DNA from 4 places in the Paenibacillus sp. TC-CSREp1 genome. Region 1 is predicted to be linked to each of the others. Evidence: riboswitches for the same ligand, from Rfam matches in the RefSeq annotation. Region 1 holds a riboswitch; each other region holds the start of a gene.
What was found. A riboswitch is a leader RNA that binds a small molecule or an ion and turns the genes downstream of it on or off. The one in region 1 is predicted to bind cyclic di-AMP.

Region 1 (3,093 bases):
GTCCCAATCAATTGGTTAAGAAAAAAATAATTTTGAGAGTCTGATACAGAAATAATCTGGATTTTTATATCGACAGGAAGGGAGAAATAAACAGCATGTTATTCGACACACATACACACCTCGATGCGCCACAATTCGACGAAGACCGGGAGGACATGATCCAGCGGGCTGTAGATGCAGGCGTCACACGTATGATCAATGTTGGCTTCAATCGGGAGACGATCCCGACAACGATGAAGCTGGCGGAAACGTACGATTTTATCTATGCGGCGGTGGGATGGCATCCGGTGGATGCAATTACGATGCAGGAGGGTGATCTGGAATGGATTGCATCATTGTGCAAACATGAAAAGGTGGTAGCCATTGGCGAGATCGGTTTGGATTATCATTGGGACACTTCACCAAAGGACGTACAGCACCGCGTATTACGACAACAAATTGCATTAGCACGTGAGTTGAATATGCCTATTGTTATTCATAATCGCGATGCTCATGAGGATATTGTTCGTATTTTGCGTGAAGAAAAGGCTGGTGAAGTTGGCGGAGTCATGCATTCGTTTTCAGGCAGCTGGGAAACAGCAAAAATGTGTCTGGATTTAGGGTTCCACTTATCCTTCGGCGGACCGGTCACTTTCAAAAATGCGAAGCAGCCCAAAGAGGTGCTTGCGAAGGTTCCGATGGATCGATTTTTCCTGGAAACCGACTCCCCATATCTTACACCCCATCCTTATCGTGGAAAACGAAACGAAACAGCGCATGTACGTCTGGTTGCCGAGGCAGCTGCGGAAATTAAAGGCATTTCGGTCGAGGAAATTGCTGCAATAACAACCAAAAATGCCATGGAACGATTTGGGATTCAATAAGAAATCGAGTAAATCAGGTGAAAAAGGGAGTTATAGAGAGGTAATCTGCTCTTTGATTCGAATAATTGAAGAATATTACAATATTTTAACCAAATATTTAGAAAAACGTACTTGATCCATGCTTTACAACATGCATCAAAACAGGATATCATCTTTTCAGTGAATTGTTGTGCGGAAAATTGGACAGATGTTCGGGGGATGAACAAAGGGACACTTTCCGATAAGACAACAATACTTTCATGAATCAATCTCGCTGAGTCTCCGTTATCGGAGAGCGGGGGAACCAATAGGGCTTAAACATCGGTGATTGCAGCCGATGCGCATCGTTCGCTGACCCAAAAGCAGCGAATGAATCTGCGAAGCCGTATTTGATTTCTTCTTTGGGTCTCGGGGTGAATTCAAGGGCGTCCGCCATGAGCGGGTGACCTAAGATAGGGCGGCTCTCTTTCGCCCGAACCCGACAGCTAACCTCGCAAGCGGAAAAAGAGAGGCAACCTCGTGCATGAATTTCCGATATTCAAATCATTCGGAAGCCACGAAAGAGTCTCTTAACACTCTTTCTTTGGCTTTTTTTGTTTTGAATAAAAGAAATAACGTCATCTTACGGCAAGCTTTCCGAAGATGGCATCATGTTGCGAAGAGGGGTTCATGGTGCAGAACCGGTCATTACCTCTGATCTGTGTTCTGTAGGAAAATTTGGTATAGTCGCGTCACATACATCATGCATTACTTTAGACGGCGAGGCTATGAAGGAGGACGGAGAAGTGGGCACATTCCAACCAGAAGAGACCCATGAGTCACGATCATCCAGTAAGTCTTTCGCGTTGCGGTGGAAGCATGAGAACTTGCGTCAAATGGCACTGATCGCGATATTCTCAATTGCGCTTGCAATCATGATCTTGTTAGTCGTTTACGGTCAGGCCGGGAAGCAAATTTCGCTGGTTATTGACGGCAAAGCTCAAGTGGTAGAGACTCGTACAGGAATGCTTCACGAAATGTTGGAGGAGCAGTCAATCACAGTCAGCCCTCACGACAAGGTATCCATGCCCATGAACGGGGCCATTGCAGATGGAGACCGAATCGTTATCGAGCGGGCCGTTCCAGTAAAAATTACGGCAGACGGAGACACCAAGACTCTGTATACAACCGATTCATCGGTACAAGATGTAATTCAGCAATCAGGTATTGAAGTTGCAAATCATGATAAAGTGTACCCAGCGCTTGGAACCGCAATTAAAGCGGATATGAAGATTCGGGTAGTGCGTGTAACAAAGCATACTGTGGATGTGAAGCACCCGATTGCGTACAAGGTTGTAAAAACGGCAGATCCTAGTTTGTTCAAAGGGGATAACCGTGTTGTTGTAAACGGTAAAGAAGGCACACTGGTGCAGCATATCGAAAAGGTATTTCAAGATGGGGAACTCGTCTCCAAAAAAATGGTAGGCAAAACGATCGCGACTAATCGTGTAGATAAGGTCATCGCGGTAGGTACAAAAGCCAAACCAGTAGTGAAAGCACCTGAGGTTCAACTGGTATCGGCCAAAACCTCAAGCAAAAAAGCAACAACAGCGAACTCGACGAAAACATCTGCCTCGGGCAGCAAGGTGATTACGGTCGCCGGGACTTCTTTTAAATATTCCAAGGTGTTAAAAAATGTATCCATGACTGCCTACTCTGCCGAAGAGCCAGGTATTGGTACGAAAACGGCTTCTGGTACTCGTGTAACAGAAGGGCGCACCATCGCGGTTGATCCTAAAGTCATTCCTATTGGCTGGTGGGTATACATCGAGGGCCTTGGCTTCCGTCGTGCGGAAGATACAGGCGGTGCGATTAAAGGCAATAAAATTGACGTTTACTACGACAGTGTGAAGCATGCCCTGAATTTCGGACGTAAAAAAGGCAAAACGGTCTACGTGATTGGACCGGTGAAGCCGGAAGCGAACTAAAATCGTTTTACTTTGATATGGGAATGCTATAAAATAGTTGCATGAATGATTCATGCGGAATATGCGGCGGAGGGGTCTGAATTCAGTCTCCTCCGCCGTTTGGCAGAGAAGAGGATATTCCTCTTCTTTTTGCGTTAGAAAGGAAGAAAAGGAACATGATAAAAGAAGTGATTGTGGTGGAGGGCCGGGACGATACGGTAGCCATTCGGCGGGCGGTTGAGGCGGACACCATTGAAACAGGAGGTTCTGCAATTAATCAGCGTGTGCTGAAGCGAATCGCACTT
Region 2 (3,093 bases), on a different contig from region 1:
ATTTGCTCTTTCATAGCGATAACCTGTAATTTTCACTTTATTAAACCAGGCTTCTGCACCTTTGATAGATGCCGTAATTCTGGAATTGGCCGGTCTGGTCTTCAGAAATTTCACAATGTTTACACTTTCCGCTGCCGTTAATGAAGGTACTTCATAAATTCTGGCTCCCGCTGGTTTAAGTGAGCTCGAATCATGCTGCTGGCCCCATGCCGTAAGCTTGCCACCGGATACTACCTGTGTATTCAGGATGGCATCCACACCTTTGGACACCGCATTTTTACTGCGATTTGCAAGTGAACTGTCGATAAAGGAGAAGTCTCCTTTGCGCCCCGCGACCTCATCGAGCATGTACATTACATTAATCATAGCGTCGTCATTATACGTAATATGTTTATGATAACCGGAGCTCTGGTAAACCTGCGGCCACCCGCCATTCGAATACTGCATGTTCAGCAAAAAGTTAATGCCCTTGATTGCTGCAGCCGAGTATCGCGGATCATTTGTTTTTTTGAATTCATTTGCAAGTCTTCTAATCTCTGAGTATGTAGCTTTGTTATCAATTGTTGATTTGGCCCACTCACCTGATGTCTGGCTGTAATCCTTTCTCCACCCCCCATCGGGACGTTGGTTTTTCAAAATATCAGACATACTTGCCGTTGTACCTGAGGCATCCGCAGCAGATACGGTTGCTGTAGGCAAAATTGCCATTCCCACTCCAGAAAAAACCATCGAACACGCGAGCACAAACGTGACCCATTTTTTTGCTTTCAAAAGACAACACGCTCCCCAATTCACAAATATGATCGCTCTCTCACATGTCTACCTACTGGCTTATATTTCATGGTATGCTTTGATGCACCCCAAGAACAAACCAATAAAATCTAATTAAATACATAATTTGTATGAATAAATTTATGATATGCAATAAAATAAATTTTGTCAATATATGCAACAAAGCTCAAATTTCACTTTATACTAATATTCACCCATCCAACTTTTAACACTTGACAAATCGGTTTAATAACCAACTCGGAACCTGTTTAAACATTAATGACTTTTTTGTAATCTTTACTGTCGAAATTTCAACAAAATTATGACGAAAATCAATAATTCCGCTAACATTGAATCGAAAAGAAGCTTTACAAATGGGTTTGACATTTACGCATTTATGCAATATAGTTTCAAATAGTTACAAAAACTTAATTATTCATTTGCCGAGTTTCAGGATTGAAAACGGGGGAACCATTTTGGGTGAATTATTCTTATACATAGGAAATATAGGGAACCTTCTACCGAACCCTTAGCTAACTCCGTAGGCATCGAAGGGAGAACATTGATTTTGAAAAAACTGATTATTTCCATTTTTGGAGCTGCTGTACTATTCACATCCGGGGCAACAAGCACAGAGGCAAGCTCAATCAATTCCGTTGTTAACAATATGACAGGCATCCCTTACAAATGGGGCGGCACAACCATGGCTGGCTTCGATTGTTCCGGGTTCTTGAGATATCTTTTTAACAAATACAGCATTGAACTGCCACGCACTTCACAGCAGCAGGCCAAAGCAGGCACACCGGTAGCCAAAACCAATATTCGTACAGGCGACCTGGTATTTTTCAACACAACAGGCAAAGGCATTTCACATACAGGTGTATACATCGGTGGAGGTCAATTCGCGCACGCGTCCAGCAGCAAAGGGGTCAGCGTCACCAAGCTCTCCAACCCTTACTTTAACGATCGTTATGTGACAGCCAGACGGGTTACAGGTCAATTTATGTATAACAAAATGATTGGAAAAATCTAAAATCCATCTCATACAAAAGAGAGGCCCTGGTATATGCCAGAGCCTCCTTTCTATTTTCGGAACATGTACATGTCTATAATGGACTAATGCAGCGCCTTCTGCACACGCATAGCCCCTTGCGACAAGGCATGTCCGCCTCCAACAGCCCCAGCGACAGCTACCGTCTCCATAATCTCCTGATCGGTCGCTCCCTTGGAGCGGGCCTCCTGTACATGATAGAACGTGCATACTTCATTGTTGGCAAACAGGCCGATGCCCAGCGCAATCAGCTGCTTTGTTTTGGCATCAAGCACACCTGGCTGAAAGCACTCCCCTGTAAACTCGTGATACGATCTCACCACATCCGGCAGTACATCACTTAATGCGCCAATCTGATCCTTGTACGCATGAACTTTATCATTCATCAATGTCATGGCTTGCAGCACACCCTTTCGGCTGTCAATACAGCGAATTTTTCCACTGTACCTATCTTCTCTCGGCCGTGCAGCAATTATGCCAGGTCATGATGGTAATTCCAAGCATATCGTTTACTTAATCAACTTCTTTATTCCTCCAGAACACTTTGACGAGGCTCACTGAACAGCTGATACCGATAACGGCGGTCCAGCTTCACCACACGACGATTCTGACGGCGAATCAGCACCTGTTCATCATCCCAGGCCACCACAATGCCAGTCACATCGTTAGACTCCAGCTCGTCCCGTACAACTCTTACCTTTTCACCTGACAATCGCAGGGCATCCAACTCTGAATCACTGATCATGTTTTAAACTCCTATATTCAAATTCGTTTACAAAAAGAGACCTAAATGAAAATTCATTTAGGTCTCACGTGACTGTATTGGACTGTCATGTCATTCGAAGAAAATGTCCCGACTGAGAGTTACCGCTGCGCGTGCTCTTTGCTGTCGTTCTTCTCGAACCAAAAATCAAGCACTTTGGCGGACATCACACGTTCTTCAAGGTACTCTACTTGGTGCGGTGTAAATTGTTCTTTCCAAGAGAAGGACAACTCTTCACACAAGCCTACAATCGTCAGCAGTTCTGACCAGGCAACATAGCGTTTGTACCAGAAAAATTGAGGATGTTCAATCATATAGGGATAAAGGTCATCGAATTCCGTATGTTTACAATCCAGGGCACGTTCAAAATGAACTTTCGATTCCGCCAGCTTATCAATAAAAAATTGTTCTGTTGCCGGTTGGTTCCCCATGGTGTTGCCTCCTCTCCCTAACATACCCTCATTATAAAGGAAATCCGCAGCCATGCAAAGGCAAAGTTCGAAAATTA
Region 3 (3,093 bases), on a different contig from region 1:
AGCCACCCTGTAAACCGAGCAGAACCGAGGCTCTGTGGTTTGGGGCAGCTTTTTTCAAAGTGTAGAAACGGGTGTTATTTATTTCAATAATTTCTGAATATCCTCTACAATTTTATCAGGTGTAGTCTGGGGAGCATAACGCTTCACAACGTTCCCTTCCTGATCGACAAGGAATTTGGTGAAGTTCCATTTGATGGCCTTGGAGCCGAGCAGACCTGGTGCTTCCTTAGTAATATGCTGGAATAGCGGGTGAGCACTGGCACCGTTAACGTCAATCTTCTCAAACATAGGGAAGCTTACGCCATAGTTCATCTGACAGAACTCAGCGATGTCATCAGAGGAACCCTTCTCCTGGGCAAACTGGTTGCTGGGAAATCCAAGGACCTCGAAAGGAGCATCCTGAAATTGATCCTGCAGCTCCTGCAGGCCCTTGAATTGAGGAGTTAGGCCGCACTGGCTTGCGGTATTTACAATTAACAACACTTTGCCGCGATATTGGGACATTTCAATCTCTTGTCCGCGAAGGGTGTTTACTTTGTAATCATAGACTGACATGGGGATCGCCTCCATCATATTATGTTGATAAGTTTATTATATTTTATACAATTAAATAATGCAAAATCAATTTACGGAGGACACTATTATCCTTATCGGCTCACCTTATTCATAGAAGGAATGCAATTCGCTTGATCAATTTTTTGTGCGGGCGAGAATTAGACAGCTTGGAAGAGTTGGATAGCGTATAAGCTCATTGTAAGCGTTATTATTGAAGTTTATTGCCGGAATTCTGACGATTCGGTGATCTGCCCGGACTTTACATGATCATGGCACGGGTGTATGATTCAAAGCGTAATTTGAATTTTAATTATATTGTACCTGAAAAACGAAACAGACGATGATATCGATCGGTCTTACATGCAAGATTTACGAACGATGTTTCAATCGCTGAGTTTCCATTCATCGTGGGTGGAAAACGGGGGAACCAACAGGATGGGCTGTATTACAGCAGCAGACATCCATGGGGTGAATTTTCCGGTGACAGCCGGAAATAGGGCGACTCTCGCGCCCGAATCCGTCAGCTAACCTCGTAAGCGTTAAAGGGAGAGGCAACAAACCGCACGCTGGTTCATGGCGTTTTCGCCATGGATTATTTAAGAAGCGTTTCGGAGGCCTTGGTCCCCACGCTTCTTTTTTGTTGTCTTTTCACGCCAAGGGAGGAACGAATGATGGATACAGAGATGATTTTAGTAACCGCACCAAATGAAGCTGGACGTAAATTTGTGAAGCTGCTAATGTACAAAAAAATGCCTTTTGCCGTTCTGACAAACAGTGCGGGTGAGGAGCGCAAGCTCCGCCGGATCGGAGTAGAGCATGTGATTCGTATGAATACAGCAGCAGCTCAAAAATGGTTTTTGCCGCAGACGAGCGTAGGCAACGTATTTATTTTTGAAAACAGTCTGAACCTGACTTGCCGTTACCTGCAGATTGTTCGCTCCTGGACATCCAAGTCTCTATGCGTGATAACGGAGCAAAGTCATCCAAAAGGCATTTATCGGGGCATGGGTGCGGACAAAATTGTGTATTCGTTAAATGGAGAAGTTGGATTCTTGCTTAATAGTTGCAATAAACTCGAAGCTGAAGCAAGCAGCTTATGATTGATCCTGTGTAAGGTGCCTGTTATAATTACAGGTATGGACTAACGGAATCCGAGGAGACTCATGCTTGTCGTGAGTCTTCTTTTTTATGGATACAGCATGCGCGCCCGGGATCGTCATTGAGTGGCGTACAAGGAGGAATTGGCTTGCCGGATATTGCCGGGTTGAAGTGGTTGTTTTTTGATGTAGGGGATACGCTGGTGGATGAATGGGAGCCTGTTGACGATATTATCGGGCAGTTTGTGCGTGAGGCGAATGCTTACGACTATCCTGTGAAAATTGAGGATGTACGGGAGCTGTTTGCACAATGTTACCAGAACTACGAACAATGGCCTATGAAGGTAGCCATACGGACATACATTCAGGATGAAGGTCACCGCAAACTGATTCAGGAGAAGCTGAAATTCCACAAAGAGCTGGAGCGGCCATTTCCTTCTGCAGCCAAGGTGCTCAAGCAGCTGTCGCAGCACTATCACATAGGCATTATTGCGAATCAGAGCCCGGGGACTGAAATGCGGCTGGAGAGTTATGGACTTCGAAAATATGTTCATGTACTGGCCTGCTCGGCAGAAGAAGGAGTGTCCAAGCCCGACCCGGAATTGTATGCGGTTGCCCTGAAACAGGCTGGTTGTGCCCCGGAGGAAGCGGTGATGATTGGAGATCGGATTGACAATGATATCGTTCCCGCTCGTAGTCTGGGCCTGCATACCATTCGTATTCTCCAGGGATATGGAAGGTTTCAGCCAGTGCAGTCAGAGCATGAGCGTGCAGACTGGACGGTTAAATCATTGGATGAACTGTTGCCGCTGCTCATACCTGATAACGATGCATCTTAGTTCATATGAGCATTAGGTTACATCAGGTCGAGTTAGAGGTTATATGCAGCTGGGCTGTATAACAAATGAAAGACTTAAAAAGGCTGATTCGCGTTGGTAATCGTACCAGACGGCGAGTCAGCCTTTTTTTATATTACGGGATTTTTGAAAGTTGAGATTATTCTGTCATCGGAGTGCAACTGTAAACGTCCTTAGTTCAGCTTATATATAAGTTAGAACAGCATAATAGTCTGGATAATCAGGTACACGTTCAGCACTACGATGATCGCAGCGATAATCCAGGAAACGACCTTGAGCCAGAGTTTATTAACAAACGGGCCCATGCTTTTTTTGTCACTCGTGAACATCACCAGCGGGATAACGGCAAAAGGCAGCTGCAGGGACAGTATAACCTGGCTCAGAATCAGCAGTTCCTCTGTTCCGCGTTCGCCCGCAATGGCGGTTACAATGACGGCCGGAATGATTGCGATCAGCCGTGTGACGAGACGACGCAGCCAGGCCGGAATACGAATATTCAGAAACCCCTCCATGACGATCTGTCCAGCAAGCGTACCTGTGAGGGTAGAGTTCTGACCTGATGCGAGCAAAGCGACGCCAAACAG
Region 4 (3,093 bases), on a different contig from region 1:
CAAGCTGCTGGGTCGATTGGAAAGGAAGTTGGGTGCAAGTGATAGACGTTAGACAATTACACAAATCTTATGGAAAAAATGATGTACTGAAGGGAATTGACGTAACCATCGCCAAAGGTGAGGTTGTTGTGGTAATCGGTCCTTCCGGTTCAGGGAAAAGTACGTTTCTGCGCTGTCTGAACCTGCTGGAGCAGCCAACCTCAGGCCAGATTGAATTTGAGGGTGTATCGATTACTGACCCCAAGCACAATATCAACGCAACTCGTGAAAAGATGGGCATGGTGTTCCAGCATTTTAATCTGTTCCCACATAAAACGGTGCTGCAAAACATCACGATTGCTCCGATTAAGGTGAAGAAACAATCGACGGAGGAGGCCAACAAAATCGCCGAGGATCTTCTAAAGACGGTCGGTTTGGCTGACAAAAAAGATGTGTATCCCAATCAGCTGTCTGGTGGACAAAAGCAGCGGATTGCAATTGCAAGAGCACTGGCTATGCAGCCGCATGTAATGCTGTTTGATGAGCCTACATCAGCTCTGGACCCTGAGATGGTTGGAGAGGTGCTGGAAGTTATGAAACGACTGGCCGAAGGTGGCATGACGATGGTGATTGTTACACATGAGATGGGCTTTGCGCGTGAGGTGGGTGACCGCATCCTGTTCATGGACGGTGGAGTTATTGTTGAAGAAGGTACACCTGATGAGGTGTTTGGCGCTCCCAAGCATCCACGGACACGTGATTTTCTTGCAAAAGTTCTCTAATTGATTTTTATATTCCATTAGAATCAAAGCGTTATCGACCTGATGTGTCGGTAACGCTTTTTTTTAATTTTCGATCAAGAAATGTAACCTTTCTGTTACCTGATTGCTAATGATAATACCTGGGGAATGGATCTGAAATAGTGATTTTTTTATGAAAAAGCAGACTGGATCAGGCTGGTGAATCGCAAAATGGTAACATTTACTACAGCTCATGGTTACAAAATTGTGATATATTGAATGCGGCCGAAATTTCCGGAGAGGAAATGCGGGGGATGTAACAATGCAATTGTCCTGTCATATGGACAGCACACTGCTAGGGGTGAATTAGGAATACATAATGCATCAGCATGTTCAGTACAGCCTATAGGGTGGGTTCCTCCATCCGAATCCGACAACTAACTTCGCAGGCATAATGAGGAGGAAGACCATGTTTAACCACAAACGTATATCAAAAGCAGCCATCGCACTACTGACATCCGTACTATTGATTCAAGCTGTTCCCGCTCACGCAGAATCTGTACATGTTGCTAAAGAGGGAGATACGTTCTTTACGTTATCGAAGCAGTATGGCGTTTCCACAGACAAATTAATGAATGCCAATAAAAATATTTCACCGTATAACATCTATGGTGGTTTGAAAATTACGATTCCGGGCCAGGAAGAAGCAGCGGCGGCACCAGCAAAGATGAAAGCTCAAGCAAATACGGTTAAAGCTGCCAGTCTGGATGTGAATGCCGAGAATAAAGTTGTACAAGCCTGGGGTAAAACCTTTGATTACAGCAAAACCATCAATGTGAAGGCTACAGCATACTCCGCGGATGCTTCTGAAAATGGAGGATGGGGCGCTGTCGATTATTTCGGCAATCCGCTGGAGCTTGGAACCATTGCGGTAGATCCGAAGGTCATTCCTTTTGGCACGAAAGTGCTTGTAACGGGCCATTCACATCCGGGGCTGCCGAAGCAAGCCTTCGTAGCTACGGCACTCGATGCAGGGAGTGCGATTAAAGGCAATCGCATTGATATTTTCATTCCGGGCAGCAAGCAGTTTGTAAATACATTTGGTTTCCAGGATGTTGAGCTTTACGTTTTAAAGTAGTTGCTTGATTAATGGACTTGATTCTGGATGTATCCATGATTAAAAGCTAATAAAATTGAATAACAAACAGATACAGGGTGTTCTTGGGTATTATCATGATGTGTTGTCATGTTAACGCCAAGGAACACCCTGTTTATTGCAGTCAGCTATATTTACTGCTTTTCCTTGGATAGCTTCAGCATTTCATCCAAAGTAACGAGATCATATCCTCGATTCCGCAGTTCCTCAATCACTTCAGGCAATGCTTCAACGGTACCATTCAGATTGGACCCTGTGCCTCCACCGGCATGCTGCAGTACAATGGAGCCGGGTTTGACCGCAGAAAGAATGTTATATTTCACTTTCTCTTTCGGAAGGCCCTTCCAATCCAGAGAATCAACATTCCAGTTAACGATGCTGTAACGCTGCTTTCGAGCCCAGCGAAGCTGTTCCTCATTAATATCACCATATGGGGGGCGAATCATTTTCGGCGTGTATCCGGTCAGACGCTGGATAATGTCTCCAGTACGTAAAATTTGCTTGCGAAAAGCGGTCATGGATAACTTGCTGAATTCAGGATGATTATAGCTGTGATTGCCTATAACATGCCCTTCCTTCACCATACGTTTTACCAGATCTGGATGTTTCTCGGCCCGGCTGCCTACAACAAAAAATGTTGCGCGCACCTTGTATTTTTTTAATACATCCAGCACCTGACCGGTAAATCGCGGATCGGGAACATCATCAAAAGTAAGCGCAACCTGCTTGGTGGAAGGACCGTTTGTTTTAAAGGTGTCCGCATATTTCTGCCGCAGTTGTCCCAAGGTCAGCTGCTCTTCTCCGGTATCTGAAGTGGATGCAGGGGTATGAGACCTTTCCTCAGCGCCTTCTGGGGACACATAAGCATGAGCGGGAGAAAGCGGCAAAGCTCCTAAGCTGATAACCGTAATAAACACAATCATAATGAGGCGTAAACGCATATGTAAAGGCCTCCTTTTTTCAAAAATGACGTTCTTTATGGTATGCCCTGTGATAGTGACTTTTATGCGTGTGTGAGAAGTCTCATTGCACAGTAGACGTCTAGAAAGTCATAATTCTACCATATATCACATATAGAGAAGGACAGGTGGAGTGAGATGAGTACATATGATCTGAAATCCATTCGATTAGAGGTTATTGAAGCCGGAGTGGATAAAGTATTTCTGGTTACTGGCGGGAAAGCTCATATTGGGGCTGTATCGACCTTCTATGTGGACC

Region 2: another riboswitch for cyclic di-AMP. It lies ahead of ACQSGY_RS15590 (C40 family peptidase); the one in region 1 lies ahead of ACQSGY_RS27320 (ubiquitin-like domain-containing protein).
Region 3: another riboswitch for cyclic di-AMP. It lies ahead of ACQSGY_RS25710 (hypothetical protein); the one in region 1 lies ahead of ACQSGY_RS27320 (ubiquitin-like domain-containing protein).
Region 4: another riboswitch for cyclic di-AMP. It lies ahead of ACQSGY_RS08025 (3D domain-containing protein); the one in region 1 lies ahead of ACQSGY_RS27320 (ubiquitin-like domain-containing protein).

The regions. Positions count from the first base shown of each region.
Region 1 is NZ_JBNOKM010000026.1:12,825-15,917, forward strand. Features, by position in the region: gene ACQSGY_RS27315 (TatD family hydrolase) at 96-863, shown strand; cyclic di-AMP (ydaO/yuaA leader) riboswitch at 1,105-1,358, shown strand; gene ACQSGY_RS27320 (ubiquitin-like domain-containing protein) at 1,628-2,809, shown strand; gene rnmV (ribonuclease M5) at 2,965-3,093, shown strand, end outside.
Region 2 is NZ_JBNOKM010000009.1:164,108-167,200, reverse strand. Features, by position in the region: gene pelA (pectate lyase) at 1-708, opposite strand, end outside; cyclic di-AMP (ydaO/yuaA leader) riboswitch at 1,203-1,334, shown strand; gene ACQSGY_RS15590 (C40 family peptidase) at 1,340-1,804, shown strand; gene ACQSGY_RS15585 (carboxymuconolactone decarboxylase family protein) at 1,888-2,217, opposite strand; gene ACQSGY_RS15580 (hypothetical protein) at 2,349-2,567, opposite strand; gene ACQSGY_RS15575 (hypothetical protein) at 2,687-3,016, opposite strand.
Region 3 is NZ_JBNOKM010000021.1:16,050-19,142, forward strand. Features, by position in the region: gene ACQSGY_RS25705 (glutathione peroxidase) at 79-555, opposite strand; cyclic di-AMP (ydaO/yuaA leader) riboswitch at 934-1,109, shown strand; gene ACQSGY_RS25710 (hypothetical protein) at 1,224-1,655, shown strand; gene ACQSGY_RS25715 (HAD family hydrolase) at 1,775-2,491, shown strand; gene ACQSGY_RS25720 (Nramp family divalent metal transporter) at 2,704-3,093, opposite strand, start outside.
Region 4 is NZ_JBNOKM010000004.1:314,205-317,297, reverse strand. Features, by position in the region: gene ACQSGY_RS08035 (ABC transporter substrate-binding protein/permease) at 1-52, shown strand, start outside; gene ACQSGY_RS08030 (amino acid ABC transporter ATP-binding protein) at 39-761, shown strand; cyclic di-AMP (ydaO/yuaA leader) riboswitch at 993-1,186, shown strand; gene ACQSGY_RS08025 (3D domain-containing protein) at 1,189-1,857, shown strand; gene ACQSGY_RS08020 (polysaccharide deacetylase family protein) at 2,010-2,816, opposite strand; gene ACQSGY_RS08015 (hypothetical protein) at 2,973-3,093, shown strand, end outside.